3 regions of the Pseudomonas sp. B21-054 genome follow, and region 3 is predicted to be linked to each of the others. Evidence: riboswitches for the same ligand, from Rfam matches in the RefSeq annotation. Region 3 holds a riboswitch; each other region holds the start of a gene.

Region 1 (10,388 bases), 610 kb from region 3:
GCGCCCAAGACAGGGCCGTGGCCAGCAGGGTCAGCGGCAGTACAACGATGATCCACGCCGTCACCCCATGGCTGCGCCAGCCGCGCCCACCGGAGTTGAAGCGTTGTTCGATCCGCTCGGCAAAACCGCCGAACGCCACCAGCGGATGCCAGCGCCGGGGCTCGCCCAGCAGCGCATCCAGTGCCACTGCGGCGACACTGAGCAACGCCACGCTCATGGACTCACTCCCCAATGATTTTCATAGAGCAATTCATTCAGCGAACGCGGCTGCGCCCAACCTTCCAGGGCGAGCATCGGCGCCGGGTAAAACCCCTCGACCGGGCCCAGGCAGAGTATCGCCAGCGGCTTGGCACTGGCGGGTAGACCCAGCAGATCGGCCAGGGCCTGGGGCTCGAACAATGACACCCAGCCCATCCCCAGCCCTTCAACGCGAGCGGCCAGCCACAGGTTCTGGATCGCGCAGGACAGTGAGGCCAGGTCCATTTCCGGCAAGGTCCGACGGCCGAAGATGTGCCGCTCGCGATCCTCCATCAACGCCGCCACCAGCACTTCGGCGCAGTCATTGATGCCTTCGACCTTGAGCGTCATGAATTCATCGCTGCGCTCGCCAAGGGCCTCGGCGGTGCGGATGCGTTCTTCTTCCACCAACTGCTGGATATTCCCGCGCAAGGCGCGATCGCTGATGCGGATAAACCGCCAGGGTTGCATCAGGCCCACGCTGGGTGCCTGGTGCGCGGCTTCCAGCAGCCGGCGCAGCAAGGCCGGTTCCACCGTGCCGCCGCTGAAGTGGCGCATGTCACGGCGCTCGGCGATGGCGCGGTAGACCGCATCGCGTTCGGCCTGGGGGAAGGCGTTGTCGGTCATGGTCTTTTCGCGAGCAAGCCCGCTCCCACAGGGTTTAGGTGATCAAATGTGGGAGCGAGCCTGCTCGCGAAGGCGGCCTCAAGATCAGGCGCAAACAGCGCGGCAATCGCCCTGGGATTAGACGGAAAATAAAAGTGCACATAAGAAGCCGTCATTCGCCCTTGCCGGAAAACCGCCTCCGCACCGCGTCCGCCATTAGGGCTATGGCCACGGGCAATCGGCTCAACCTCGGTGCTGGTCAGCGAATGATGATAGGTGTGCCCACGCAGGGTGCCTTCCGGCAAATCCACCGCTTGCAGGGCCAGGGCCGCCAAGCGCTTTTGCATCTGCGCCTCACCGGCCAGCAAGCCCAGCAGTTCGGCGCGGGTGCCCTCGACGTCGGTCAACGAATCCAGCAGATACAGCATGCCACCGCATTCGGCCAGCAACGGTTTACCGGCTGCATGGTGAGCTCGGATCGCCGCCAGCATCGGCGCGTTCCGGGCCAGCGCTACGTGGTGCAGCTCCGGATAACCGCCGGGCAGGTAAAGACTGTCCGCTTCGGGCAGCGCAGTGTCATGGATTGGCGAAAAAAAGCTCAACTGCGCGCCCATGGCCCGCAGCAGATCCAGGCTCGCGCCATAGGTGAAGGCAAACGCTTCGTCCCGAGCCACGGCGATGCGCACACCGTCGAGCCATGGCGGCGGATTGATCACCTCGGGCGCGGCGAATTCGACCGCTGGCGGCAGTGCCACTTCGCAACTGCCAGCCAGGGCCTCGGCCGCCGCATCGAGGCGCAGGTCGAGGTCGTTCAACTCGCTGGCCTGGACCAGCCCGAGGTGGCGACTGGGTAATTCAATGCCGGTTTCCCGGGACAGCGCGCCATACCAACGCAGGCCTTCGGTCAGGCTGCCTTCGAGCAACTGCGCGTGGCGCAAGGTGCCTACCCGGTTAGCCAATACGCCAGCGAACGGCAAGTCCGGCTGATAACGCGCCAAGCCCAGGGCCAGGGCGCCGAAGGTCTGGGCCATGGCCGTGCCATCGATCACCGCCAGCACTGGCACGCCAAAATGCCGGGCCAGGTCAGCGCTGGACGGAGTGCCGTCGAACAACCCCATCACTCCTTCGATCAGGATCAGGTCCGCTTCGGCGGCGGCTTCCCACAACAACCGACGACTTTCCTGCTCGCCAACCATCCACATGTCCAACTGATAGACCGGCGCGCCGCTGGCACGCTCGAGGATCATCGGATCGAGGAAGTCCGGGCCGCACTTGAAGACGCGCACCTTGCGCCCCTGGTTGCGATGCAAGCGGGCCAGGGCGGCGGTAACGGTGGTCTTGCCTTGCCCCGAGGCCGGGGCGGCGATCAACACCGCTGGGCAGTGGCGGCACGACATGACGGCGTCGCTCACAGTTCGACGCCTTTCTGCGCCTTGATACCGGCCTGGAACGCGTGCTTGATCATGCCCATCTCGGTGACGGTGTCGGCCAGCTCGATCATTTCCGGCTTGGCGCCGCGACCGGTCACCACCACGTGTTGCATCGGCGGGCGTGCTTGCAGATCGCTGAGGACCTGATCGAGGTCGAGATAGCCGTGCTTGAGGGCGATGTTGAGTTCATCGAGCACCACCAGGCCAATGGAGGGATCGCTGAGTAATTGGCGCGATACCGCCCAGGCGGCTTCGGCGGCGGCGATGTCGCGCTGGCGGTCCTGGGTTTCCCAGGTGAAGCCTTCGCCCATGACGTGAAAGCGCACCTGTTCCGGAAAGCGGCGGAAAAACAATTCTTCGCCGGTGCTGTTGCGGCCCTTGATGAATTGCACCACGCCGCATTGCATGCCATGCCCCATGGCCCGGGCGAGCATACCGAACGCCGAGCTGCTCTTGCCCTTGCCGTTGCCGGTCAGCACCAGCAGCAAGCCACACTCGTTCGGCGAGTTGGCGATGCGCTCGTCGATCACGGCTTTCTTGCGCAGCATGCGCGCCAAGTGGCGTTCGTCGCGATCAGGGGTGTCGGTCATGGGGAGCTCTCCGTTGGGATTGGATAACGGCGGGCGGGGCACAAAAAAAGACGGCAGCAAGCCTGGCATCGCCCACCGTGATGCCGTTGGTTGAATCAGGCCGGTCTCCGGGCTCATGAGCGGCGCGATGCCGGGTTGCGCGCCTTCCCATGTCCATGGACACAGTGGCCTGTAGGCAACCTTGACTCATTTACCGTTGCGGGGGCAGCGCCGGGTTCGTGTGCACTCACCGGCTTCCCTGTTTCACTCTGTCGAACTCAAGTCACAGAGCACCTGAAACAAGCGGCGAAGGTTAGAGGGTTGGGGGTGGAGCGTCAATTAAAGCCGCCACGGGCCCAGCACTGGTTATTGGCCGGGATCAATGGAATGACGTCAATCTTGTGTCACGCTACGGGAAGTGATATCAAAGCGACATTACACCCCGATATCACAAGAACAAGAGGGCAAGACATGCAAGGCATGATCATCAGCAATCCAAAACTGGAGTTCCTGCGCCCGGTGCTGGAACGTTGGTTTGACTGTATCGACCGCTACAACGCCGTGCGCGGAGATAACGACACGCCTTACTGGTTCGATGAACGAGCCAACCTCAGCTTGCTGTCGGCGGCCGCCTGGATGGCCGAGATGGTCACGCTGCAGAACGCGCCGACCCGCAAGCAGAACGAAGAAGGCGAACGCAACGTCTGCGCCGATCTGCTTATCGCCAGTACCGAGGAGCGCGCCTTCATCCAGGCCACCCAACGCTGGCCCAAGGTCAACAACCTGAACCTGACCCAACCGCTGTCGGAAGCCACCAGCGATGCCAAGCGCATCAGCTACGCCAGCGACCTGAAGCTGGGCTGCCTGTTCGTCTCGCCGCAAAAAGCCCAGCAGAGCGCTACGCCCGAAGAACTGCAGGACATGATCGACGACCTGCAGAAGGAAAATACCTGCGCCGTGGCCTGGTATTTTCCTTACGCCTACCGCAAGTTGCGTAATGAAGCCGGCTTCTATCACCCCGGCATCGCCGTGCTGTTCAAACAGACCCACGGCTGACTCATTCAAGAACTGTGGGAGCGAGCTTGCTCGCGAGAGCGGTGCACCTGGCAACATCAATCTTGACTGTCACGCCGCCATCGCGAGCAAGCTCGCTCCCACAAGGTTTTGCCTGGCAGACTGGCCTACCCGCAGTTGAACCATCGCGCGTCTACGCTTCTCTATGAGTAACTACATGCACTCATAGGGAAGCCAGCATGCTCAAGCCACCACACCTTCTGATCGTCGCCCTTGCCGCCGGGCTTGTCGCTTGTGGCGAGTCTTCCACGCTGCAAGTGTCCGACGGCACCGGACCTGCACCGAAACTGCCTGAACCGAACAAGACCCTGGTCCCTACCGTCAACATCGCCGAAGCAATCGGCTGGCCGGACGGCACCAAGCCCACCCCGGCCCAGGGCCTGCAGGTGGGCGCGTTCGCCGAAGGGCTGGATCACCCGCGCTGGCTCTACGTGTTGCCCAACGGCGATGTGCTGGTGGCCGAAACCAACGCCCCGCCCAAGCCGGACGATGGCAAGGGCATTCGTGGCTGGGTGATGAAAAAGGTCATGGGCCGCGCCGGTGCCGGCGTGCCCAGCCCCAATCGCATCACGCTGTTGCGCGACGCCAATCACGACGGCATCGCCGAAACCCGTACGGTGTTCCTGGAAAATCTCAATTCACCGTTCGGCATGACTTTGGTGGGCAATGACCTGTATGTGGCCGACACCGACCGACTGATCCGCTTCCCGTACAAGGACGGTGACACGCAGATCAAGGCGCAGCCAACCAAGGTCGTCAACTTGCCGGGCGGCACGCTCAACCATCACTGGACCAAGAACGTGATTGCCAGCCGCGACGGCAGCAAGCTGTACGTCACCACTGGCTCGAACAGCAACGTCGCGGAAAACGGCATGGAGGCCGAAGAGGGCCGCGCCGCCATCTGGGAAGTGGACCGCGCCAGCGGTAGCCACCGTATCTTTGCCTCGGGCCTGCGCAACCCCAACGGCCTGGCCTGGGAACCCCGCAGCGGCGCCCTATGGACGGCAGTGAACGAACGGGATGAGATCGGCAGCGACCTGGTGCCGGACTACATTACTTCGGTCAAGGACGGCGCGTTCTATGGCTGGCCCTACAGCTACTACGGGCAGCACGTCGATGTCCGGGTCGAGCCGCAGAACCCGGCCCTGGTGGCCAAGGCCATCGCCCCGGACTACGCTGTCGGCCCTCACACCGCCTCGCTGGGCCTGACCTTCGCCGAAGGCAGCCGCTTGCCCGCGCCGTTTACCGAAGGAGCTTTCGTCGGGCAGCACGGCTCCTGGAACCGTAAGCCCCACAGTGGTTATAAGGTAATTTTTGTACCGTTCACCGGCGGCAAACCGGTGGGACAACCCGTGGATGTGCTCACCGGCTTCCTGAACGCCGACGAAAAAGCCCTGGGCCGGCCGGTGGGCGTGGTGATCGATAAACAGGGTGGGTTGTTGGTGGCTGATGATGTGGGGAACAAGATTTGGCGGGTGTCTGCCAGATAGTGCTGGTCACACTCTCTTGTGGCGAGGGGATTTATCCCCGCTGGGCTGCGAAGCAGCCCCTAAGATAGCGGTTTGGATGCGATCGGCCTGAAAACTAGGGATTTCAGGCTTTAGGGCTGCTGCGCAGCCCAACGGGGATAAATCCCCTCGCCACAGATTTGCGCGGGCCTGAACCTTCGCATCAGGGATTACGCGCCAGATGTTCCGGCTGCAGCACCCGCTTGGCGCCCAGGTAAGCCTTCTGCCAATAGGCCTTGGACAGGCTGTCGAGCTTGACCGTGCCACCGGTGGCCGGCGCATGGACGAAACGGCCCTCGCCTACATAGATCCCGGCATGGCTAACTTGGGAGCCGCCGTTAGTGGCGAAGAAAATCAAGTCACCGCTCTGCAAGGCTTCCTTACCGACATCCGGGGCGCGCATGCCGATCATCTCGCGGGTAGAACGCGGCAGGGATATGCCGGCGGCATCGCGGTAGACATAGCCAATCAGGCCACTGCAATCGAAACCTGAATCCGGCGTGTTGCCGCCCCAGCGATATGGCGTCCCCACCAGGCCCAGCGCCCGGAACAGGACGTCTTCGGCGGCCGGGGAAAAGGGTTGCGAAGGGGCAAAGACCACCGGGGCCCGAACCACAGGTGCTGGCGGCGGGGTACGGCTGGCGCAGGCGCTGAGCAGCGCGGCAAGGAACATGAGAGCGAGGCGGGCCGACGTCGACATATGCAGAACAATCCTGATCTGGATGCGGCTTTTCTGCCGTGGGCATGAAAACAAATCCGCCTGCGTAATACGCAGGCGGATTGCCATCAATCAATGATCAAGGATTCTAGCGGCTATGTGGCAAACTTCAAGTAAGACTTTAAGTTTGCCTTACAAACTGTGTGCTTACTTGCGGGCAGTGACCACAGTCGGTGCCATGGCGAGGGCGCGCTTGGCTTCGATGAAAGTCTTGTTCCAGTAGCTGTCGCCCAGGCTGTCGATTCGCACGCCACCGCTGCGGCGGCTGCTGGAATGAATGAACTGGTTGTCACCCAGGTAGATACCGGCGTGACTGACACGACCGCGACGACCGTTGGTGCTGAAGAACAGCAGGTCACCAGGTTCCAGTTGGTTGCGCGCAACCAGCGGAGCGTTCACGTTGATCATTTCGCGCGTGGAACGCGGCAGGTTCATGCCGGCCTCCTCGCGGAACAGATAGCCGATGAAACCGCTGCAATCGAAGCCGGCTTCAGAGGTACCGCCAAAACGGTAGCGGGTACCGATCAACGACATACCACGCTCCAGAATGCTGTCGGCCAGCACCGGAAGCTGATAAGGCTTGCTGCCGGCGAAAGCTGCCAGCTCTTTGTCGGAGGCCATTTCTTCCTGGAACGCAACGGAGGAAGACTGGGCGGTAACGGAGTTCTTGACCTGTGGTTGTGGTGCTTGCTGGGACACTGGGGAGTGGGCAGCGCAACCGAACAACAGGGTAACGAGTGCGAGAGGCACGAGGGGTGCGAAGCGATTTAGCATGGGCACGACCGTGGCTGAAGTAGTAAAGATGGCGAGACTATGCCTTCTATCAACCTCATTTGCAAATTCAATCGATGCAAATGTGACTTCTCGGTTTCACCTTTACATCTAAGCGCTTAAGCCCAGCCTGGGCGGGTTGCAGCCCTGCAGCCCAGCAAAACCGGGGGTTCACCGCGCCCGAAAGAGGCTTTAAGCCATCATCTGGCGACAGTTCTACCAGCCTAAAGTTTCTTTCAAAAAAGGAATAGTCAGCTTGCGCTGGGCCTGAAGGGAGGCCTGGTCGAGGCGTTCGAGCAATTCGAACAGCGCGCTCATGCTGCGGGTACCACGGGTAAGGATGAAATGCCCGACTTCGTCGGTCAGGTGCAGGCCACGTCGGGAAGCACGCAGCTGCAAGGCGCGGAGTTTGTCTTCGTCGGAAAGTGGCCGCATCTGGAAAATCAGCGCCAGGGTGAGACGGGACTTGAGGTCCGCCAGCTTCACCGGCAGCTCTCGCGGCGACGTCGAGGCGGCGATCAGCAACCGCCGGCCGCTGTCGCGCAACCGATTGAACAGATGAAACAGCGCTTCTTCCCAATCGGCCTTGCCGGCCACCGCCTGGAGGTCGTCCAGGCAGACCAGTTCGTACTGCTCAAGGTTGTCGAGGATTTCAACGCCGCGATCCAGCAATTCAGCCAGCGGCAGATAGACGGCCGGTTCGCCCAACTGCTCGAACCGCAGGCACGCCGCCTGCAACAGGTGCGTGCGCCCCACTCCGTCCTTGCCCCACAGATAAATCAGGCTTTCAGTCCAGCCGGCGTCGGCTTCGCAGAGCCGCTCGACATAGCCGAGTGCAGCGGCATTGGCGCCTGGGTAGTAATTGATAAAGGTGGCGTCATCACGCAGACGCACACCTAGGGGCAGCTGAATCGGTTTCATGCTGACTGAACAGTTCCAAAGGAACCGTTAGTGGCCTCTGTGTAAAGTTCGCAAAGTTTATACCCGTGACACGGACCGCACAATGCGCCGGACCACGAGCAAAATCAAAGGTTTGCAGCGACAAGGGCGCGGAGCGTCAGTTTCCCTGACACCCCGCCGGTCATTCACCCTACAGATCAGGGTCTTCGGCGCCGCTGTAAATGTCCGAATCCTTGTACAGATCGTGCATATGCCGCACCAGCACCATGATCACCGCCGCCACCGGCAGCGCCAGCAGGATCCCGGTGAAACCGAACAACTCGCCACCGGCCAGGATCGCAAAGATCACCGCCACGGGATGCAGGCCAATCCGGTCGCCCACCAACAGCGGCGTCAGCACCATGCCCTCCAGGGCCTGCCCGACCATGAACACCGCCACGATGCCGATCATCGGGTACAAGTCGCCGCCGAACTGGAACAACCCGGCGATCAACGCCGCGCCGATACCAATCACAAACCCCATGTACGGCACGATGGCCGCCAGGCCGGCGATCAGGCCGATCAACAGCCCCAACTCCAGCCCCACGAGCATCAAGCCAGCCGCGTAGATGAAACCCAGCGCCACCATCACCAGCAACTGCCCGCGCACGAATGCCCCCAGCACTTCGTGGCATTCGCCGGTCAGGGTCATGATGCGTTCTTCGCGGTGACGCGGCAGCAGGCTGCGGATCTTGGCCATCATCAAGTCCCAATCCCGCAGCAGATAAAAGGCCACCACCGGAATCAGCACCAGGTTCGCCAGCCAACCGATCAACGCCAGGCCCGAGGCCGTGGCCTGGCTCAACACCACGCCAACGATGTCGGTGGTCTGGCCCATGTGCTCGCTGATGGCCGCCTTGACCTTGTCGAACTTCCAGAAACCGTCCGCCAACCCCAGCTTCGACTGCACCCACGGCACCGCGCTGTGCTGCAACCAATCGAGCATCTGCGGCGCCAACTCGTAGAGGCGCACCAGTTGTTTGGCGAGCATCGGTATCAGCACCAGCAACAGGGCGCTCACAATCAGCGTGAACAGCGCAAACACCGCCACCACACCCCAGGTTCGCGACAGGCCGAGTTTTTCCAGGCGATCCACCACCGGATCGAACAGATAGGCCAACAACAGCGCAACCAGGAACGGCGTGAGGATCGGATGCAGCAAATAGATAAGCGCAATCAGCAGGGCGACCCCACCCAACCAGAACCAACGCCGCGTATCGCCCATGAACCACTCCCTAGCTATATAAAGAAAGAAAACCTACCAACGGAACCGCAGATTGGCCGCCGGCGCAGGCGTTGGCGCGGCGACCGGAACCGAGCCGTCGGCGGCTGGCTGAGGCGCAGCTTCTGGCGCAACAGGCTCACCGGCAGGCACTTCCTGCAACTTCGCCAGGGCCAGCTGCGCTTTCAGTTGCTCGGCGCTGCCGTTGACCCGATAGACGATCCGGTCGCCTTCAACCCGCTGCAACTGCCCACCAAACGGTTCGAGCAAACGCCCAAGGGCCGCATAACGCTCCAGATTCATGCCCTGCACTTCCAGCAATTGTTCGGTGGCCACGCCCGGCTTGGCGACGAAACGCGGCGCCAGCCGTTGACTCACCGCCAACATCACCGCATCGGCCAGGGCGGCAGGATCGGCGCCTTGGGCGGTGCCCTGCTCGCGCTGGTCGCCCAACCACAGGCGCCAGGTCCCATGCCACTGCCCGCCCTCTTCCTTGGCATGAACCGCCAGCAAGGCGTCCGTCGCGTATCGCTCCGAGGCATCACGCAAAGGCGCCGGGTCGTTGCCTTCCAGGTTCGGCGCGGTGGCGACGATCTGCTCGCTCAAATCCGCCAGCGGCAGGTGCAACGGCAACCCCCGGTGCTGGGCGGCACGCCGCAGTGGCGCGGCGCTGGCCTGGCCATCACCCACCAGGCTGGAGCCCTCGGTCGAGTCGTTCAGCCACCACCCCAGGATCGATGGCCGGTTCGCGCCCCACAACGACAACCCCGCCGAACGCAAGGCCCGATCGGAGCTCGCCGGATCGAAGTCCACCTTGAGGCTTTCTGGAGGGCCGGCATCATAGCCATATTGAAGAATGATCTGTTGCGGATCCTTGCGGATCGCCGCCAGGCCCGGATTCTGGGCGGCCTTGGCGTCACCGGTCAGGCGCAGCACCAGCGTGTCCAGCGCGCGCAAAGTTGCCTGGTTGCGCTCTTCCGGGGATTGGTTGCTGACCGGCTCGAGCACTTGATACAGGCCATTGAGGGTTTCGGCATGGCTCGCCAGGCTGATCAGCGACAGGCAGCCCACAGACAAGAATTTGAACAAACGCATGGAAAATTCCCGGACATAACGGCTGGAACAGGCCGTGTGAAGAAGATTGAGCATGGCTGTGACCACAACACCCGGCAAAACATTCACACGCCCGATGGAAGTTTCGCACTGTCATCACCATAGCCGGTTACCGCTACACCTTATACAGACGCGCTACGCAGTACCAATATAAGAAATATCGGTTTTTTTCCGTGGATATGTCCCTGCCCGTCGGCGCGA
Region 2 (10,388 bases), 1.2 Mb from region 3:
TGGATGAGTCAAAATCATGGATGAGGCCAATGACAAGAACGAGCAAGCGATGGCCACGGTCGCTCGCGAACTGTTCCTGCTTGGCCAGAAAACCGTCGAGGCGCGGGCGGTGCTGGCGGCGTTGCACAAGGAACTGAGCGATGCCAACACCCAAATCGCCGATAAGCGACAGATCGAGCAATTGATCGAGGCCAACCAACAGTTGGTCCTGGCGATTCTGTCGGCCCAGTCCGAGGCGGAAAAGCCAAAAAACACGCCGGTAGAACAACAGCTGTACCTGGATATGCGCGAAGCCAATGAGCTCTTGGTCATCGCCGCCCTCAGTGCGCAACACCTGAGAACCTCGGCCGAACGCGCGTTGGAGCGCCAGCGGAACGTCCTTGCCTTGGTGGCCCATGAGCTGCGCAACCCGCTGAACCCCATCAGGATGATTGCCGGTCGACTGGTGCGGGTGCCCAGTGAGGAGCTACCCCGCATGCAGAAGTTAATTGAAGGCCAAGTGCGGCACATGTCCCGATTAATCGAAGACTTGCTTGACGTCTCTCGCGTCAAGACCGGCAAGCTTCGCCTCGATTGTCACAGGGTCGATATGCTTCAGGTCATTCATGAGGCCATGGAGATTTTTGGGCCGGTCATGATCTCTGGGGATTTGCACTTCAGCGCCAAACTGCCGGAGTGCGTCTTGTCGATGAACGGCGATCCGGTACGGCTCGCGCAGGTTCTCGGCAATCTGTTGGGCAACGCGGCCAAGTACACCCCCGCAGGCGGGACCGTCACACTTTCGGTCACCGTCGAAGTCGACGCAGTGGAAATAAGCATCCGCGATACCGGCATAGGCATCTCGGCCAAGGCGCTGCCGTTCATCTTCGAGCCGTTTGTGCAGGACGTTCACGCCATCGGTTTCAACGGTGCGGGCCTGGGCATTGGCCTGACGGTGGTGCGCGAATTGGTCGAAAGCCACGGTGGCACGGTGATTGGCAAGAGCGCGGGCGATGGTCAGGGGAGCGAGTTCGTGGTGAGGTTGCCGTTGGTGAGTCAAACCACCTGAGCCCATAGCGGCTAAACGAGTTTTCATGTGGCGAGTATCGACTTTATGATCATGAAGGAAACTTGTGATCATCAGGATTAAATTGAGTTTGTCTCACTAGGTGGTAACTGTCGACAATGGCGCCAATCAAGCACATTGGAGATATTTGTCATGGCATTGGCCCATTCCCTTGGATTTCCGCGCATTGGCCGCGACCGCGAACTGAAGAAAGCACAAGAGGCTTTCTGGAAGGGCGAGCTAAACGAAGAGGGTTTGCGTGCCGTTGGTCGTGAGCTGCGCAAAACCCACTGGGACTTGCAGAAGAACGCTGGCATTGAGCTGTTGCCGGTCGGCGACTTTGCCTGGTATGACCAGGTCCTCACCCATTCCCTGATGTTCGGTGTGATCCCTGAGCGCTTCCGTCCAGCGGATGGCCAGGCTTCGTTGCACACCCTGTTCGGCATGGCGCGCGGCGTCAGCGACAGCTGCTGTGGCGGTGCGCATGCCCAGGAAATGACCAAGTGGTTCGACACGAACTACCATTACCTCGTCCCTGAATTCAGCGCGGACCAGCAGTTCCAGCTCGGCTGGGATCAACTGTTCGAAGAAGTCGAAGAAGCCCTGGCACTGGGTCACACCGTCAAGCCAGTGATCATTGGTCCGCTGACTTACCTGTGGCTGGGCAAGGCCAAGGGGGCCGACTTCGACAAGCTTGAACTGCTGGATCGTCTGCTACCGCTGTACGGCCAGATCTTCCAGCGCCTGGCCGCACAGGGCGTCGAGTGGGTGCAAATCGACGAGCCGATCCTGGTCCTCGATCTGCCGCAAGAATGGAAAAACGCTTTTGAGCGTGCCTACAACTTGATTCAGCGTGATCCGTTGAAAAAGCTGGTCGCCACCTACTTCGGTGGTCTGGAGGAGAACCTGGGCCTGGCCGCCAACCTGCCGGTCGATGGTTTGCACATCGACCTGGTGCGTGCCCCGGAACAGTACCCGACGATTCTGGATCGCCTGCCCGCCTACAAAGTGCTGTCGCTGGGCTTGGTCAACGGCCGTAACGTATGGCGTTGCGACCTGGAAGCCGCATTGGCCACGCTGCAACATGCCAATGAGCGTCTGGGTGATCGCTTGTGGGTCGCACCGTCCTGCTCGTTGTTGCACAGCCCGGTCGACCTGGACCGTGAAGATAAGCTCGATACCGAACTGAAAAGCTGGCTGGCCTTTGCCGTGCAGAAGTGCGAAGAAGTCGCGGTGCTGGCCCAGGCCGTGAATGAGCCGGAAGCTGCGAAGGTGCTTCAGGCACTGGCACAAAGTCGCGCCGTCCAGGCTGACCGTGCGGCCTCGCCACGTATTCATAAGCCGGCTGTGCAGGCGCGTGTTGCCGCGATCACCGCCAGGGACAGCCAGCGCCATTCCCTGTTTGCCCAACGAATCGAGAAGCAACGCGCGGGTTTGAACCTGCCGTTATTCCCGACCACCACCATCGGATCGTTCCCGCAAACCGCCTCTATTCGCCTCGCTCGCCAGTCGTTTAAACAAGGCAAGTTGAGCGAAGCGCAATACACCGACGCGATGCACAGTGAGATCCGTCACGCGGTCCTGGTCCAGGAACGCTTGGGGCTGGATGTGCTGGTACACGGCGAAGCCGAGCGTAACGACATGGTCGAATACTTCGCCGAGCAACTGGACGGCTATGCGTTCACCCGTTTCGGTTGGGTGCAAAGCTACGGTTCGCGTTGTGTCAAGCCCGCGGTGATTGTCGGTGACCTGAGTCGTCCGAAAGCCATGACGGTGGAGTGGATTCGCTATGCGCAAGGCCTGACTGACAAGGTCATGAAAGGCATGCTGACCGGGCCGGTGACCATGCTGATGTGGTCGTTCCCGCGCGAAGATGTATCGCGCAAAGTCCAGGCCCGACAACTGGCCTTGGCCCTGCGAGATGAAGTGCTCGACCTGGAAACGGCCGGCATCAAGATCGTGCAGATCGACGAAGCAGCGTTCCGCGAAGGTCTGCCTCTGCGCCGGGCGCAATGGCAGGCTTACCTGGACTGGGCAGTGGAGGCGTTCCGCCTGAGCGCATCTGGCGTGCGTGACGAAACGCAGATCCATACACACATGTGCTACAGCGAGTTCAACGACGTCATCAAGTCCATCGCGGACATGGATGCCGACGTCATCACCATCGAGACTTCGCGTTCGGACATGGAATTGCTGGATGCGTTCGAGGCCTTCGACTACCCGAATGACATAGGCCCCGGAGTCTACGACATCCATTCGCCACGGGTTCCGGATGCCTCGGAAATGGCCAACTTGTTGCGTAAAGCCGCCAAGCGTATTCCCGCCGAGCGTCTATGGGTCAATCCCGACTGCGGCCTGAAAACCCGTGGCTGGCAGGAAACCGAAGCGGCGCTGGTGCACATGGTCAGCGCGGCACGGCGTCTGCGTAAAGAATTGGCTTGATGCTTTAGCGGCATGACACCCAACCGAAGCCCTTCACTGTGCTTCGGTTTTTTTTCATTGAGCACCAGGCATGGCGCGTGAGGGCAACCCGCTTGGCGATGGCGGGCTAAAGCACAAGACTTCCGATTGAAAAGGCGGATAATGGCCGCCTATTTTTTGCTCGCTATTCTGGTAATCCCGTATGGAAATCAAGGTCAACTTTCTCGACAACCTTCGACTTGAAGCCAAGTTTGATGACTTTACGGTGGTGGCCGATCAACCTATCCGCTACAAAGGCGATGGCTCGGCCCCCGGGCCGTTCGATTACTTTTTGGCTTCATCGGCGTTGTGCGCGGCTTACTTTGTGAAGTTGTATTGCCAGACGCGCAATATTCCCACCGATAACATTCGCCTGTCGCAGAACAATATTGTCGATCCGGAAAATCGCTACAACCAGATCTTCAAGATCCAGGTCGAGCTCCCGGCAGATATCAGCGACAAAGACCGCCAAGGCATTTTGCGTTCCATCGACCGTTGCACGGTGAAGAAGGTCGTGCAAGCCGGGCCTGAGTTTGTCATTGAAGAGGTGGAAAACCTCGACGCCGATGCCCAGGCATTGCTGATGCCCAATTCGGTTTCCCAAACCGGCACCTATATCGCCGGCAAGGACCTGCCGCTGGAGCAAACCATCGCCAATATGTCGGGCATTCTGGCGGACCTGGGCATGAAGATCGAGATCGCTTCGTGGCGCAATATCGTGCCCAATGTGTGGTCTCTGCATATTCGCGACGCCCACTCGCCGATGTGTTTTACCAATGGCAAGGGTGCGACCAAAGAGAGCGCACTGGCGTCGGCGTTGGGCGAGTTTATCGAGCGGCTCAACTGCAACTTTTTCTACAACGATCAGTTCTGGGGCGAAGACATCGCCAATGCGGCGTTTGTGCATTACCCGGACGAACGCTGGTTCAAGCCTGGCCGTAAAGATGCGCTGCCGGCGGAAATCCTCGACGAGTACTGCCTGAAAATCTACAACCGCGACGGCGAACTGCGCGGCTCCCACCTGATCGACACCAATTCGGGTAATGAAGAGCGCGGCATCTGCTCGCTGCCGTACGTGCGCCAGTCGGACGGCGAGGTGGTGTATTTTCCGTCCAACCTGATTGAAAACCTGTTCCTGAGCAATGGCATGAGTGCGGGTAACACCCTGGCCGAAGCTCAGGTGCAGTGTCTGTCGGAGATTTTCGAGCGTGCGGTCAAACGCGAGATCATCGAAGGTGAATTTGCACTGCCCGATGTACCGGCCAACGTGCTGGCGAAGTACCCGGGGATAATGGCCGGTATTCAGGCGCTGGAAGAGCAGGGGTTCCCCGTCCTGGTGAAGGATGCCTCCCTGGGGGGCGAATTCCCGGTGATGTGCGTCACGTTGATGAACCCGCGGACCGGCGGTGTGTTTGCCTCGTTCGGCGCACACCCGAGCCTGGAAGTGGCGCTGGAACGCAGCCTGACCGAATTGTTGCAGGGCCGCAGTTTCGAAGGCCTCAACGACTTGCCCCAGCCGACGTTCGAAGGTCATGCGGTGACCGAGCCGAATAACTTCGTCGAGCACTTCATCGACTCCAGCGGCGTGGTGTCGTGGCGTTTTTTCAGCGCCAAGTCAGATTACGAGTTCGTGGAGTGGGACTTCTCCGGCCAGGGTGAAAACTCGAATGCCGAGGAAGCCGCGACCTTGTTCGGCATTCTCGAAGGCATGGGCAAGCAAGTGTACATGGCGGTCTACGAGCACATCGGCGCGAAAGCGTGCCGTATCCTGGTGCCGGGCTATTCGGAAATCTATCCCGTGGACGATCTGGTCTGGGATAACACCAACAAAGCGCTGTTTTTCCGCGCCGACATCCTGAATCTGCATCGCCTGGACGAAGACGAACTGCAAGCGCTGGTCGAGCGTCTGGTGGAAAGCGAGCTGGACGACTACACCGACATCACCACCTTGATCGGCATCGAGTTCGATGACAACACGGCTTGGGGCCAGCTAACGATCCTGGAGTTGAAGCTGCTGATCTATCTGGCCTTGCAGCAGTTCGAAGAGGCGAAGGAAGCGGTGGAAACCTTCTTGCAGTACAACGACAACACGGTGGAGCGCGGGTTGTTCTACCAGGCCGTGAATGTGGTGCTGGAGATGAAGCTGGACGAAGACCTGGAACTGGAAGACTACGAGGCCAATTTCCGCCGGATGTTTGGCAACGAACGGATGGATGCCGCGATCGGCTCGGTGGACGGCAGCGTACGCTTCCATGGCTTGACGCCGACCAGCATGAAACTGGAGGGCCTCGATAGACACCTGCGCCTGATCGACAGCTACAAAAAACTGCACGCGGCGCGGGCCAATGTGTCGGCTTTATCTTCCGGGCTCGCCCCGTCGCTTGGCTGAATCCCTGCACTTGCCTGGGGTTCGGTTTTTTCCGAACCCTGAGATTCACTCAAACGGAACGAAATCGCAGGATCTGCGCACCGTCGAAAGGGTCGATCAGGTAATGGGCGTGCACGCCGAACGTATCCTGCAAGCGTTGCGGGGTCAGTACCTCGAGAGGTTTGCCGAGGGCCACCAGCCGACCCCGTTCCAGTACCGCCAGGCGGTCACAGGTCAACGCCTGGTTCAGGTCATGCAGGGCGATGACCGTCGTGACAGGTAGCGCTTGCACCACTTTTAGAATGGCGAGCTGATGCTGGATATCCAAGTGATTGGTCGGTTCGTCCAGCAATAGAATCTGCGGACGTTGGGCCAGGGCCCGAGCGATGTGAACACGTTGGCGTTCACCGCCGGACAGACTGTGCCAGGTGCGGTTTTTCAAGTGCGCCGCATCGACGTCCCACAGCGCCTGCTGGACGATGGCCGCGTCTTCGTGTGACCACGGACTCAAGGCCGATAACCATGGCGTTCGGCCCAACGCAACGGCGTCGAACACGCTGATCGCATCCAGTGTGTCGGCCTGTTGCTCAACCACGGCCAGGGTCTGCGCGACGGTTCGCCGTGCCAGCGTCTTGAGGGGCTGGTTGTTGAGCTGAATGTCGCCCCGGCTGGGCGTACGCACGCCCGCCAGCAGTTTGAGCAGTGTGGATTTTCCCGAACCGTTGGGCCCGACGAGGCCCAGGGTTTCGCCCCGACGGATGTCCAGGTGGATATCGTGCAACAGCTCGGCGTCGCGCACATGGAACCCGAGGCCGGAACAACTCAGCACGGATTCGCCAATGACAGAGGTGACGGCATTCATCGGGCATTTCTCCGACCGATCAGGATCAACGCGAACACTGGAGCGCCCACCAATGCCGTGATGACGCCGACCGGGATCACTTGGCCTTTGATCAGCGTTCGCGAGAAGACGTCGGCGGCGATCAGAAACACCGCGCCACCCAGCGCACTCGCCGGCAACAAGCGCGCATGCCGGGTACCCAGCAACAAACGCACGGCATGGGGAATGACCAACCCGACGAAACCGATGGAGCCAACGATCGATACCATCACCGCTGTCACCAGTGCCGCGCAACTGATCAGCAGAAATTGCACCCGGCGTACCGGAATGCCAAGGGAGGCGGCCGAGTCGGCGCCAAAGGTAAAGGCGTCCAGCGCCCGCCGATGCCACAGGCACACCGCAAGACCGATCAATGCCACGGGCACCGACAGCCACACCGACGGCCAACGGACCCCACTGAGATTTCCCAGCAACCAGAACATGATGCCGCGAGCTTGTTCGGAGCTGGCGGACTTGGTAATCAGAAACGCGGTGAGCGCATTGAACAACTGCGAGCCGGCAATCCCGGCCAGGATGATCTGCCCGGTGCCAGCGGGTGAGCGGCTGGCACGGGCCAGCAAAACGACCAAGGCGAACGCGGCAACGGCCCCGATAAAGGCCCCGACCGACAACGAAATCAGCCCCGCGCCAATGCCCAGCAGCGCCACCAGTACCGCGCCTGTCGAGGCGCCGGCGGAGATGCCGAGCAGGTAAGGATCGGCCAACGGGTTACGCAATAGCGATTGCAAGATCACCCCGCAGGTCGCCAGGCCCGCACCGCAAGCCGCCGCTACCAGCGCACGGGTCAGGCGGTAGTTCCAGACGATGCCTTCATCTATCGGGTCGAGGGCATAACCGGCGGCCCACAGTTTATTGGCCAACACCTGGAACACCACACTAGGCTCAATGCTCGTTTCACCGATGGTCACACCGGCAATCACCGCCAGGAGCAGCGTGACCAATGCCAGCAACGTTCGAATCAGCGTCGAAGTCATTTCGGCAGGTCGTAGCCGCTGATGGCCGTTGCGAGGGTTTCCAGGCCGTCGAACATCGTGATGCTGGCTTGCATGGCCATCGCATCGAGAATGATGATGCGGTTGTTTTTCACCGCGTCCATATTGCGGGTCACCGGGTCACTGCGCAGGAATTGCAGCTTCTTTTCATGGTCGTCAGCCGGAAAGCGTCGGCGGTCCATGCGGGCAATGACCAGGAAGGTCGGGTTGGCCTTGGCGATGGTTTCCCAGCCGACAGTCGGCCATTCCTCGTCGGACTCGATCACGTTGCGCACGCCCAGGGTACTGAGCATGAAGTCAGGAACGCCCTTGTGCCCAGCCACATAGGGATCGATATCCAGACTGGCGCTGGAGAACCAGAACAGCGCGCTCGTCTGCTTCAGATCCTTGGCCTGCACCGTAGCGATAGACTTCGCCAGGCTGTCCTTGAGTTGAGCGTTCAACTGCTGGCCGCGCTCTTGTACGTCGAAGATTTCAGCCAGCTGGCTGATGCTCTTGTAGATGCTGTCGATGCGAAACGCCTCCAGCCGCGTGCCATCCGCACCGACCAGATTATCCTTGGCCTCGCAATCGGAGGGCATCAAGTAGGTCGGGATCTTCAGTTCGTGAAACTGCTGGCGGGTACCGACCACGCCTTGCGGTCCGACCGTCCATTCCAGTTCCGCCACCACCAGCTGCGGACGTTTGCCGATCACCCCCTCGAAGCTCGGCTCGTTATCGGCCAGGCGTTCGATCTTGTCGTTCTGCGCCTGGTATTTCATCTGCACATCGTTGAACCAGAGCGAAGTGCCGACCACCTTGTCGCTCAACCCCATGGCATAGAGCATTTCAGTGCCGGCCTGGCCGATGGTCACGGCACGGCTGGGTGATTGCTCAAAGGTCAGCGTGCTGCCGCAATTCTCGAGGGTCAGGGGATAGTGAGTCGGGGCCGCATGGGCGAGGCTCGGCACACCCAGGGCAATGACGAGGGGAGCAAGGCGGGGCAGCAGCATGATGCAATCTCCAGTTGACCGTACACGGGGCAGGGGACGGACTGGAAACACATCGTTGAACGCTGCCGCTAAAGCACTGAAGTGCCGATCGGCCCAGTGACGAGCAGCGCAAGGATGTCCTTCCCGGACACCCCGCCGGTTAGTGATAGACTTGGCCGGCAGGTCTCCTGACTGATGCGTCAGCGCCTGGCTCCAGCCTTCCCGGGGTGATCCCAGTGGCCATTGAGGAGCAGGCTCAGCACCTACAGTTGCGGGGGCAGTTCCGTTTGATGCCGTGCGAGGCATCTCGGATTCCCTATTAGTCCCGTGGGGGAACCGACGGTCGGCATGGTAGTCGATCAGGGTGTTTATCACCACTCACCGCTAAGAGGCCTTCTCCTGGCGTCGTACGATTGCGGGAATGATTTTCTGAAGATGCGGCATCGTGCCGCTTCTTGCTATCCTGACGGCCCTCTTCACGGACGAACACTGAGACAAGCCATGGCCAACGACACCCCATCACACATCGGGAAGATATTGCTGGGCCTGCTGTTCGCCCTGATTGGTATCGGCTTGTTGAGCATTGCCATCAATCTCACGCTTGAGCGACGCGAGTTTCTCGACAGCGCACAGACCGCCGATGGCATCGTCAGCCACTTGAATGCCGGCGGTTCGCATCCTGAAATCGCCTTCACCACGAGCAGTGGTGAAAAAATCTCCTACCCCCAGGGCGGCTTCATCTTCGGCTATCAGCAGGGTCAGCCGGTGCGGGTGCATTACCTGCCCGAGCAGCCGGCCAACAGCGCCATCGTCGATGACTCGGCCGCGCTGTGGGGCACTTCCGGAGTCCTGGGGCTTATCGGTCTGGTGTTCACGCTTGTCGGTCTGGCAAAGGCTATCCGGCAGCGCGGTCGCGGTGCGGTTCATTCACATAAAGGACTTTAAGGTATGAGCAACAACATCCCGATCCCGGTCAACGAAAGTCGCTGGCAGTATCAGACCGCCAGCGGCGGTGGCCTGACTGTGGTCATGGTGGCGGGCAGTGGCGGTTCGATCATCCTGCGTTCGCCCGAGGGCGAGGACATCAGCTACCGCTACGGCGGCGTCGGGGTGGGTGTCGGATTTGGCGCGCGGCTGCCGCGTTTCGGCAAGATCAATATCCAGATCAAGGGGAAGAGCGTCGGTGGAGCGGGGGCCGCGGAGGCTTTTCCCAGCACCGGCAAGGTGTTTGTCAGCGATGCGTTGGTCAGTCGCGACCTGACCAGTGATGACATCACCGGGCCTTGCATGTACACCGAAGTAGGGGTGGGCCTGGGAATCGGTGGTTCGGCCACGGCGCTGTTGTTCGGGCTTGATCCCAAGTTGCTGGCGTTGTCGATGGCACTGAGTGCCAACCCGGCGACCTCGCTCATCGCTTCTACCTTGGTCAACCAGCGGTTGGCGAAGTCGGCCAAGGGGGCGGTGGTCATGGCCGGGATGAACGCTGGCTTGCAGGCCGGTGGTGGCGCTGCGATTTACATAGGCTATCTGTTCTAGTCGGATTGTCGGGCGAGGCCATGGTGCCGATTAGAAAAAACTGTGCTTCTTCCTGAGGGGAAGCGCTGTTTTTTTGGGGCTTGTTTTGGATTTTTTGGTTTGTGTGTATATCCGT
Region 3 (10,388 bases):
ATGCCGATGGGAAATGCCGTCACGCTCGATCAGGTTGGTACCGCTGGCGGCCACGTCCAGCAGCAGGTCCACCAGATGATCGGGCAACAGGTTCACTTCATCGACGTACAACACGCCGCCGTCGGCCTTGGCCAGCACGCCGGGAGAGAACTGCGCGCGCCCTTCCCCCAGGGCCACGTCCAGATCGAGGGTGCCCACCAGCCGTTCTTCGGTGGCACCCAGGGGCAAGGTGACGAACTGACCGCTGGCCAACAGATCCGCCAGGCCCCGGGCCAAGGTGGACTTGGCCATGCCACGCGGGCCTTCGATCAGCACACCGCCGATTTTCGGATCGATCGCGGCCAGGCACAGGGCCAGTTTCAGGTCATCGGCGCCGACCACGGCGGAGAGTGGGAAATGGGGTTGGATCATGTCTAATTCTCAAGGGTGGTCGATAACGTCAATATGAACGGAGTACTTGTGGCGAGGGGATTTATCCTCGCTGGGCTGCGAAGCAGTCCCATGTAAGTCGACTCAATCTGCCTGATACACCGAGGTGTTGGAATTTAGGGTCGCTTCGCAACCCAGCGGGGATAAATCCCCTCGCCACAGGGACGGTCTCTGACCTGCTGATTATGCATTTCAGCCATCCTCCTCGATGTCCAACAACAAACTCTCCAGCGCCTCGCGATACTCGCCCGGTTCCTGCCACATCCCCCGCTGCTGCGCTTCGAGCATGCGCTCGGTCATGTCCCGCAGGGCATCGGGGTTGTGCTGGCGGACGAAGTCCCGGGTGTCCGGGTCGAGCAGGTAGGCATCGGCCAGCAAAGCGTACTGGTGATCGTCGATCAGTTGCGTGGTGGCGTCGAAGGCGAACAGGTTGTCCACCGTCGCCGCCAGTTCGAACGCGCCTTTATAGCCGTGGCGCTTCACGCCGTCGATCCACTTCGGATTGGCCGCGCGGGAACGGATGACCCGGTTGAGTTCTTCTTTCAGGGTGCGAATCCTGGGCAAGTCCGGCTGACTGTGATCGCCGTGATAGCTGGCCGCGGCTTCCCCGCTGAGGGTCTCCACCGCCGCCAGCATGCCGCCCTGAAATTGGTAGTAATCATTGGAATCGAGCAGGTCGTGCTCGCGGTTGTCCTGGTTCTGCAACACCGCTTGCACCTGGCTCAGGCGCCGGGAGAACTGCTCCCGGGCAGCGGTGCCTTCATCGCTGCCGCCGTAAGCGTAGCCGCCCCAGTTCAGGTACACCTCGGCCAGGTCTTCGCGACTCTGCCACAGGCGACCGTCGACAGCCCCCTGCACGCCCGCGCCATAGGCACCGGGCTTGGCGCCGAAGATCCGCCAGCCGGCCTGGCGCGCCGCCGCTTCTGGCTCCAGGCCCGACGCCAACAGGGCTTCGCGTTCGCCGCGGACCTTGGCCGCCAAGGGGTTCATGTCGTCCGGTTCATCCAGGGCGGCGACGGCCTGCACGGCGGCATCGAACAAACGGATCAGGTTGGCGAAAGCATCCCGGAAGAACCCGGACACCCGCAGCGTGACATCGACCCGCGGCCGGTCCAGCAGGCTCAACGGCAGGATCTCGAAGTCATCGACTCGCTGGCTGCCGGTGGCCCACACCGGGCGTACGCCCATCAAGGCCATGGCCTGGGCGATATCATCGCCGCCAGTGCGCATGGTGGCGGTGCCCCACACCGACAGGCCGAGCTGGCGCAGGTGATCGCCGTGGTCCTGCAGGTGCCGTTCAAGGATCAGGTTCGCCGATTGAAAACCGATGCGCCACGCCGTGGTGGTGGGCAGGTTGCGCACGTCCACCGAGAAGAAGTTGCGCCCGGTGGGTAACACATCCAGGCGCCCGCGACTCGGTGCGCCACTGGGGCCGGCCGGCACGAAGCACCCGTTCAAGGCATCAAGCAGGCCACGGATTTCCGCCGGCCCGCAGGCGTCCAGGCGCGGAGCCACGACAGTGCGCAGGTTTTCGATGAGGCTGCCCACCGTCTCCCAGCCCGGCGCATTGAGCTGCTCGACCACACCGTCCAGTGCCTGCTCAATCAACTGCGCGGCGAACAATTCCAGACGCTCACGGCTATCGCCAGCGGTGCGCCAAGGCTCGGCGCTAACCCGACGCAAGGCCTCGGGACAATCACCCGCCCAAGGCTCAGCCAGGGCGCAATCCAGCGGATCGAAACCCAGCCCGAACGCCTTGGCCAACGCCCGCAGCAGGCTCGACTGCGCGCCCTTACCGTCGCCCCGGGGAATGCGCAGTAACGCCAGCAGGGTGTCGATGCGCAGCCGTCCGCTGGGCGATTCGCCAAAAATGTGCAGGCCGTCGCGGATCTGCGACTCCTTCAAGTCGCACAGGTACGTGTCCAGGCGTGGCAGCCAGATCGCGGCGTCAGCATCGCTGTCGAGGCCGGCATCCAGTTGCAGCTCGCGGTCGATGTGCGTCTCGCGCACCAGGTTGAGGATGTCCCGTTGCAGCTCCCGGGCGCGGCGCGGATCGAGCAATTGCGCCTCGTAGTATTCGTCGGCCAGCAGCTCGAGGTTACGCAGCGGCCCGTAGGTTTCGGCCCGGGTCAGCGGCGGCATCAAGTGGTCGATGATCACCGCCTGGGTGCGACGCTTGGCCTGGGCGCCCTCGCCCGGGTCGTTGACGATGAACGGATAGATATTCGGCAGCGGCCCCAGCAGCGCGTCCGGCCAGCAGTTCTCCGACAGCCCGACGCCCTTGCCCGGCAGCCACTCAAGGTTGCCGTGCTTGCCGACGTGGATCACCCCGTGGACGCCATAGGTGTGGCGCAACCAGAAATAAAACGCCAGGTAACCGTGGGGCGGCACCAGGTCCGGGTCGTGGTACACCGCACTCGGGTCGACCTGATAACCCCGCGCCGGCTGGATGCCGACGAACGTCAGGCCCAGGCGCAGGCCGGCGACCATCAGGCGACCGTCGCGGAACATCGGATCGTTCTCGGGCGTGCCCCAGCGCTCCAGCACCGCTTGGCGATTGGCCTCGGGCAGCGCGTCGAACATGGCCAGGTAGGCATCGAGGGCCAGGCTCTGGTGACACGGACGCAGGTCGAGGCTGTCCAGGTCGTTACTGACGCCGCCGAGCAACTGCTGGATCAGCGCAGTGCCGCTCGCCGGCAGTTCGGCCGGCAGTGGATAGCCCTCGGCCTGCATGGCCCGCAGGATGTTCAACGCCGCCGCCGGGGTGTCCAGGCCGACGCCATTGCCGATGCGACCGTCCCGGGTCGGGTAGTTGGCGAGAATCAATGCCACACGTTTTTCTGCGTTGGGCAAACGCGCCAATGTTGTCCAGCGCCGGGCCAGTTCGGCGACGAAATCCATGCGTTCCGGCACGGCCCGATAGCAGACCACGTCGCTCTGGCTGCGCTCACTGCGCCAGGCCAGGTCCTTGAAACTGATGGGGCGGCTGATGATCCGCCCGTCCAGCTCCGGCAAGGCAATGTGCATCGCCAGGTCTCGCGGGCCCAGGCCCTGCTCGCTGGCGCGCCAGCCCGGTTCGTTGTCCTGGGCGCAGATCGCCTGGATCACCGGGATGTTGCGGCGGAACGGCCGCAAATGCGGCGCCTCCGGGCTGGATTGAGCGAAGCCGGTGGTATTGAGGATCACCCCGGCCTCCACCGCATCCAGCCAGTCTTCGACCAGCGCCAGGCAACCGGGCTCCTTGAGGCTCGCCACGGCAATCGGCAACGGGTTGAGCCCCGCCGCTTGCAGGCGCTGGCAGAATACGTCGATGAATGCGGTGTTCGCCGCTTGCAAGTGGGAGCGATAGAACAACACCGCCGCCACCGGTTGTCCGGCCTGCCAGTCGGCTTGCCAATCGTCGAGGCTGGCGTTGCTTTTTCCGGGATGGTAGATCGCCGTGCGCGGCAGGACTTGTGGTTCGGCCCAGGGATAATCGCGGCCGAACCATTGGCTGCCCAGGTTGTGAAACAGGTCCAGGGCATTGCCCAGTCCGCCCTGGCGCAAGAACTGCCAGAGCCGGTCGCGGTCTTCGAAGGGCACGTTGCTCAGGTCGCTGAGTTCCGGGTCCGGACGATCATCCCCCGGCACCAGGATCAGCGTCACCCCGCGCCCGGCCAGGTCCATCAGGCGCTCGATGCCGTAGCGCCAATAGCCAATGCCGCCGTGCAGCGACAACAGAATGACCTTGGCGTGACGCAGCACGTCTTCGAAGTACAGGTCTACCGAGGCGTGGTTCTGCACCTGCATCGGGTTGGCGAGGCGAAACTCGGGATAATCACCCGGCAACTGCTTCGCCGCTTCGGCCAGCAGCGCCAGGCTGGAGTCGCCGCTGCACAGGATCACCAGCTCGGCGGGGGTTTGCCCCAGGTCGGCAATGTTGTCATCCGACACGAAACCGCCGGGCTGGGTCCTGAGCAGGTGCATGGCTTAGGCGCTGAGGGCTGCGCGCAACTGCGCTTCAAGCAGCGCCGCGTCCAGCGCCTGGCCGATCAGCACCAGGCGGGTCACCCGCGCTTCCTCGGCGCCCCACTGACGGTCGAAATGCTTGTCGAATCGCGTGCCAACGCCTTGGATCAGCAGGCGCATCGGTTTGTTCGGGATCGCCGCGAAACCCTTGACCCGCAGCACGCCGTGCTGGACCACCAGTTGCGTCAGCGCGTCCAGCAGCAGGCTCTCGTCAGCCTGGGGCAGCTCGATGGAAATGGAATCGAAGGCGTCATGATCGTGGTCGTCATCGTCGCCGTCATGGTGGTGATCGTGATGGCTATGGCGGCCGTCGATGTGTTCTTCGGAGCCGGCGCCCAGGCCGATGAGTACTTCCAGTGGCAGGCGACCGCTGCTGGCTTCGATGACCTTGACCGCCGGCGGCAGCTCTTCGGCGACTTCCAGGCGAACCTTGGCCAGGTCTTCAGGGCTGATCAGGTCGGCTTTGTTGAGGATTACCAGGTCGGCGCTGGCCAGCTGATCGGCGAACAGCTCATGCAGCGGTGATTCGTGGTCCAGGTTCGGATCGAGTTTGCGCTGGGCATCGACCTGGTCGGGGAAGGCTGCGAAAGTGCCAGCGGCCACGGCCGGGCTGTCGACCACGGTGATCACCGCATCGACGGTGCAGGCGCTGCGGATTTCCGGCCACTGGAAAGCCTGGACCAGCGGCTTGGGCAGGGCCAGGCCGGAAGTTTCGATGAGGATGTGGTCGAGGTCGCCGCGCCGCGCCACCAACTCGCGCATTACCGGGAAGAACTCTTCCTGCACCGTGCAGCACAGGCAGCCGTTGGCCAGTTCGTAGACGCGGCCGTTGGCTTCTTCTTCGGTGCAACCGATGGAGCACTGCTTGAGGATCTCGCCGTCGATGCCCAGTTCGCCAAACTCGTTGACGATCACGGCGATGCGCCGGCCCTGGGCGTTGTCGAGCATGTGCCGCAACAAGGTGGTTTTACCCGAACCGAGGAAACCGGTGACGATGGTGACGGGGAGTTTGGCCAGTGTTTTCATCGGATGCCCTTTGGCAAGGTGGCGGGCAAACGGGACGACAACCGCTGGCACAGGCGCGCGCGGAAGATTTCGCCACCGGATCACCCCGCCCGGTTGTAGTGAGAATCTGTGTCGAGGCAGGTCTCCTGGCTGACGGTGGGCCAGTCATTCGACTGGCAATTGCTGCGCCTTCCCGCGCAACCCGGATAAAAGGGTATGCACAGTGGCCTTGCAGAAACATCACCGTTCACAGTTGCGGGGGCAGCCGCGGCTTGGACCGCGTTCCCTTCTTAGCTTCGGCGCAGGCCGAAGAACCTCGAAGGCGCAAGGCTACGCAGGGTGTGGAGACGGGTCAATGTCCGCAAGTAAGTTCTGCGGTGTCCTTGCCGCCGCCATCGCGAGCAAGCTCGCTCCCACATTGGATCCCGCAGCCCTCTGTGGGAGCGAGCTTGCTCGCGATGGGCTGCGCAGCGGCCCCCTGTGCATTGACGGCCCCGCCCCGCCCATGCTCTCCTGTGCGCCTAGTTACGGGTGCCCTTCACAGGGTGAAACGGGAAACCGGTGAATCGTGTGCTTTACTTCAAGGCCACGTCAGTCCGGTGCTGCCCCCGCAACGGTAAGCGAGCGAAGCGTCTGAGCCACTGTGTCTGCCCTGCTACAAGGGCCCATGGGAAGGTGACGCTTGCAGGCAAGGCCCAGCCTCTGCCCCTCGCGAGCCCGGAGACCGGCCCATGACTCAAGCATCAACAAACCCGCGGTGGGCGGGCGCTGTTCGAACCTTGGCGGTCTTTGGCCCGGGGTCTCATTGCGCTCGCATCCCCCATGGAACAAAAACAGAGGGAAGCGCCATGTCGACCATCAGCAGCACCGCCCGCACCGCCAGCAGCACCACCACCCTGAGCCAACGCCTGAGCGCCGCGATCTTCGCTTCGATCCTGGGTGCCGGCCTGGTCTATTTCGCCGGTTTCTCCCACATCGAAGCGGTGCACAACGCCGCCCACGATACCCGTCACAGCGCCGCATTTCCGTGCCATTGAGACCTGACGACATGATCAAGCGTATCGCCCAGACTGCCGGTTTCAGCGGATTGCTGGCCGCCCTGCTGCTGACCCTCCTGCAAAGTTTCTGGGTATCGCCGCTGATTCTGCAGGCCGAGACCTTTGAGAAGGCCCCAACCGCTGAAGTCCATGAACACGCCGACGGCGTTGCCCACACCCATGATGCCGAGGCCTGGGAACCGGAAGATGGCTGGCAGCGCGTGCTGTCCACCACCGGTGGCAACCTGGTGGTCGCGGTGGGTTTCGCCCTGATGCTGGCGGGCCTGTACACCTTGCGCGCACCGACTCGCACCTCCCAGGGTCTGCTCTGGGGCCTGGCCGGTTATGCCACCTTCGTCCTGGCACCCACCCTTGGCCTGCCGCCGGAATTGCCCGGCACCGCAGCGGCCGACCTGGCCCAGCGGCAGATGTGGTGGATCGGCACCGCCGCGTCCACGGCGGTGGGCATTGCGCTGATCGCCTTCGGCAAGCATTGGCTGCTCAAGTTGCTCGGCGTGGCGACGTTGCTGGTGCCCCATGTCATCGGTGCGCCGCAACCCGAAGTCCATTCGATGCTGGCGCCAGAAGCGCTTGAAACTCAATTCAAGATTGCCTCGCAAGTGACCAACGTCGCGTTCTGGCTGGCCCTGGGCCTGATCAGCGCCTGGCTGTTTCGCCGGGACGGCCAAGCCCATCACAACGCATGAACAACGGGCCGATGCTGGTGGTCGGCCTCGGCTGCCAGCGCGGTTGCCCGGCCAGCACGTTGCGGGCATTGCTCGACCAGACGCTGCTGGCCCACGGCATTGCGCTTGATCAGGTGCGGGCCCTGGCCAGCATCGATCTCAAGTGTGACGAGCCGGGCCTGCTGGAACTGACCAAGCAATTGATGTTGCCACTGACCTGCTTCAGTGCCCAGCAGTTGGCCGGTTATCAGGATCGACTCAGTCACCGCTCCGAAATCGCCTTCGAGCGCACCGGCTGCTACGGCGTCGCCGAAAGCGCGGCCCTAGCCCTGGCCGACCAGTTAGGCACGAAGCCCGCGACCCTGCTGATTTCCCGCCAGAAGGCCCCCAGCGTCACGTTGGCATTGGCGCTCGTGTCGTAAATCCCGATAATTCGCCCTCAGGATCATGAGCGATCTTCATCTGGGCGACGCCCACTTACTTCTACAGGAGCCGGTCATGACCGTTTACTTCATCGGCGCCGGCCCCGGCGACCCGGAACTGATCACCGTCAAAGGCCAGCGGCTGATTCGCCATTGCGCGGTAATCATCTATGCCGGCTCCCTGGTGCCGGCGGCCGTGCTTGAAGGCCATCACGCCGAACAGGTGGTCAACAGTGCCGAGCTGCACTTGGAACAAATCATCGAGTTGATCAAAACCGCGCACCTCAAGGGCCAGGACGTGGCCCGGGTGCATTCCGGCGACCCGAGTCTGTACGGTGCCATCGGCGAGCAGATTCGATGCCTGCGGGCGCTGGACATCCCCTTCGAGATCATCCCGGGCGTGACCGCGACCTCAGCCTGCGCCGCCTTGCTGGGTGCGGAACTGACCCTGCCCGACGTCTCCCAAAGCGTGATCCTGACCCGCTACGCGGACAAGACCGCGATGCCCGCCGGGGAGGAATTTGCCAGCCTGGCGCAGCACGGGGCGACCATGGCGATTCACTTGGGGGTCAATCATCTGGAAAAAATCGTCAGTGAACTGCTGCCCCACTACGGCGCGGATTGCCCGATCGCGGTGATTCACCGGGCGACATGGCCGGATCAGGACTGGGTGCTGGGGACGCTGGCTGATATTGCCGAGAAGGTGCAGGCCAAGGGTTTCCGCCGAACGGCGCTGATCCTGGTGGGGCGTGTGCTGGGCAATGACGTGTTCAGCGAATCATCGCTGTACCGCGCCGGGCATGCGCATCTCTACCGGCCCTGACGCAATCCGATCCCCTGTGGGAGCGAGCTTGCTCGCGATAACGACGGCACATTCAACATCATCGCAGACTGACCCACCGCTATCGCGAGCAAGCTCGCTCCCACAGGGGCGGTGGGTACAGACTGACGGCTGAAACTATTGTGGCGGTATGTCAGACAATTTGATGGGGCCTTCTCGGCCCCAACGGGGATAAATCCCCTCGCCACAATCAGTAGTAGGCGTTTTCTTTCTGCGTGTGGTCGGTCACGTCGCGTACGCCCTTGAGCTCCGGAATACGCTCGAGCAAGGTGCGCTCGATGCCTTCCTTCAGGGTCACGTCGGCCTGACCGCAGCCCTGGCAGCCGCCGCCGAACTGGAGCACGGCGATGCCGTCTTCCACCACGTCGATCAGCGAAACCTGGCCGCCGTGGCTGGCCAGCCCCGGGTTGATTTCGGTTTGCAGGTAATAATTGATGCGCTCGTTGACCGGGCTGTCGGCGTTGACCATCGGCACTTTGGCATTCGGCGCCTTGATGGTCAGTTGGCCGCCCATGCGGTCGGTGGCGTAGTCGACCACCGCATCATCCAGGAACGCTTCGCTGAACGAGTCGATGTACGCGGTGAAGCTCTTGAGCCCCAGCGCGGTGTCTTCGGGTTTTTCTTCCCCCGGCTTGCAATAGGCAATGCACGTCTCTGCGTACTGGGTGCCGGGCTGGGTGATAAAGATGCGGATCCCGATACCCGGGGTGTTCTGCTTGGACAGCAGGTCAGCCAGGTAATCGTGGGCGGCATCGGTAATCGTAATGGCGGTCATGGGAACTCCTCACAGGCTTGTCGGCAGTTTACGCCAATCATCGCGCCGGACAAAGTCCTAGTATTTTTGTCGGGAAAGCAGTCGGCGGCGGCACAGATTCGCCGCCGGGCCTCCCGATCAGAGGTTCTGGTAGCGATTCATATCCAGCACACCGGCTTCCAGAGGCTCCGTTTCCTGGATGTATCGGTCCAGGTCATGGAAGTAGTACCAGAACTGCGGGTGGCTGCGACGGATCCCCCAACGCTCGACGATTCGCTCGAATGCCGGCGCATCCTGGGCGTTTTCCATGGCGTCGACAAACGCCGGCACTTGCCCGGCGGGAATGTTGAACATGAAGTTCGGGTAACTGCTCATCACGCCCGGATACACCGTCAGGGTGTCCAGCCCGGGCTGGTAACGCAACGCTTCGCCAAGCAGGAACGCCACGTTACTGTGGGCGCGATTGCGCAACAGGCTGTAGATCTCGCGCCCACCGCTGGCGGTTTCGATGCGCAGCATGGTCGCTTCCGGCAGTTGATTGATGACGCTGAGCCCCGCCGCCGGTCGCGACACCAGGCGACTGAGGGCCTGCTCGGCATTCTGCAGGGTCGGGTCGATGTTCGGCCGGGAACAATAGGCGCCGTCGCAGCGGTTGATCGGATCGGGCCGCGCGTTCAGCTCGCCATAACGGGTCAGCAATTGCTGGGCGAAATCGCGTTTAGGGTCGTGTTCGTCCAACTTGAGTGCGGTCGGCTTGTCATCGTCGATGGCTTCGTAATCCAGCCACATCTTGAATTTGCCGCCGGACTGATACCAATCGTTGAGGTAATCCTCCCGGGAATCGGCCGGCATCAGGCGCAGGAAATTCTGCTCCGCGCCATTGCGGATCAGGTCGAAGTACAGCCGGGTCTGGGCCTGGTGGGACACGTTGCCGAATACATCGAAATTCACCGCCAACTGATAATAGGTCCGCTCCAGCAGCGGAAAATCGAACAACCACATCGTCTGCGGCACTTCACCGATCAGCCCTTTGCTGACCGAGGCACTGTCGAAGTGGCGGAAGATACTCAACAGCGCATTGTCGTTACCCGCCCACAGCGTCGACCAGCTTGGCGCCGGGACATCGGCATAGCTGTCGCGGCGCAAGGCTTCGTACGCGTTGCGCTTGTCGCGATAGTCGAGCCACAGGCTGACGACGCTGCCCAC

What was found. A riboswitch is a leader RNA that binds a small molecule or an ion and turns the genes downstream of it on or off. The one in region 3 is predicted to bind cobalamin.
Region 1: linked by a shared signal. The riboswitch ahead of cobO (cob(I)yrinic acid a,c-diamide adenosyltransferase) and the one ahead of cobW (cobalamin biosynthesis protein CobW) in region 3 are both predicted to bind cobalamin.
Region 2: linked by a shared signal. The riboswitch ahead of LOY70_RS24910 (ABC transporter substrate-binding protein) and the one ahead of cobW (cobalamin biosynthesis protein CobW) in region 3 are both predicted to bind cobalamin.

The regions. Positions count from the first base shown of each region.
Region 1 is NZ_CP087204.1:5,198,488-5,208,875, forward strand. Features, by position in the region: gene cbiB (adenosylcobinamide-phosphate synthase CbiB) at 1-217, opposite strand, end outside; gene bluB (5,6-dimethylbenzimidazole synthase) at 214-864, opposite strand; gene LOY70_RS22495 (cobyrinate a,c-diamide synthase) at 861-2,240, opposite strand; gene cobO (cob(I)yrinic acid a,c-diamide adenosyltransferase) at 2,252-2,863, opposite strand; cobalamin riboswitch at 2,944-3,155, opposite strand; gene LOY70_RS22505 (hypothetical protein) at 3,314-3,898, shown strand; gene LOY70_RS22510 (PQQ-dependent sugar dehydrogenase) at 4,096-5,406, shown strand; gene LOY70_RS22515 (C40 family peptidase) at 5,588-6,124, opposite strand; gene LOY70_RS22520 (C40 family peptidase) at 6,290-6,916, opposite strand; gene hda (DnaA regulatory inactivator Hda) at 7,130-7,834, opposite strand; gene LOY70_RS22530 (AI-2E family transporter) at 8,004-9,077, opposite strand; gene LOY70_RS22535 (DUF2066 domain-containing protein) at 9,111-10,169, opposite strand.
Region 2 is NZ_CP087204.1:5,741,499-5,751,886, reverse strand. Features, by position in the region: gene LOY70_RS24940 (ATPase domain-containing protein) at 1-7, shown strand, start outside; gene LOY70_RS24935 (sensor histidine kinase) at 17-1,048, shown strand; gene metE (5-methyltetrahydropteroyltriglutamate--homocysteine S-methyltransferase) at 1,199-3,487, shown strand; gene LOY70_RS24925 (OsmC domain/YcaO domain-containing protein) at 3,669-5,894, shown strand; gene LOY70_RS24920 (ABC transporter ATP-binding protein) at 5,944-6,735, opposite strand; gene LOY70_RS24915 (FecCD family ABC transporter permease) at 6,732-7,736, opposite strand; gene LOY70_RS24910 (ABC transporter substrate-binding protein) at 7,745-8,758, opposite strand; cobalamin riboswitch at 8,898-9,093, opposite strand; gene LOY70_RS24905 (DUF3592 domain-containing protein) at 9,239-9,682, shown strand; gene LOY70_RS24900 (hypothetical protein) at 9,686-10,273, shown strand.
Region 3 is NZ_CP087204.1:4,584,617-4,595,004, forward strand. Features, by position in the region: gene LOY70_RS19760 (ATP-binding protein) at 1-411, opposite strand, end outside; gene cobN (cobaltochelatase subunit CobN) at 622-4,395, opposite strand; gene cobW (cobalamin biosynthesis protein CobW) at 4,399-5,463, opposite strand; cobalamin riboswitch at 5,561-5,776, opposite strand; cobalamin riboswitch at 5,955-6,190, shown strand; gene LOY70_RS19775 (CbtB domain-containing protein) at 6,291-6,479, shown strand; gene LOY70_RS19780 (CbtA family protein) at 6,491-7,186, shown strand; gene LOY70_RS19785 (cobalamin biosynthesis protein) at 7,183-7,587, shown strand; gene cobM (precorrin-4 C(11)-methyltransferase) at 7,664-8,410, shown strand; gene nfuA (Fe-S biogenesis protein NfuA) at 8,619-9,203, opposite strand; gene LOY70_RS19800 (fatty acid cis/trans isomerase) at 9,321-10,388, opposite strand, start outside.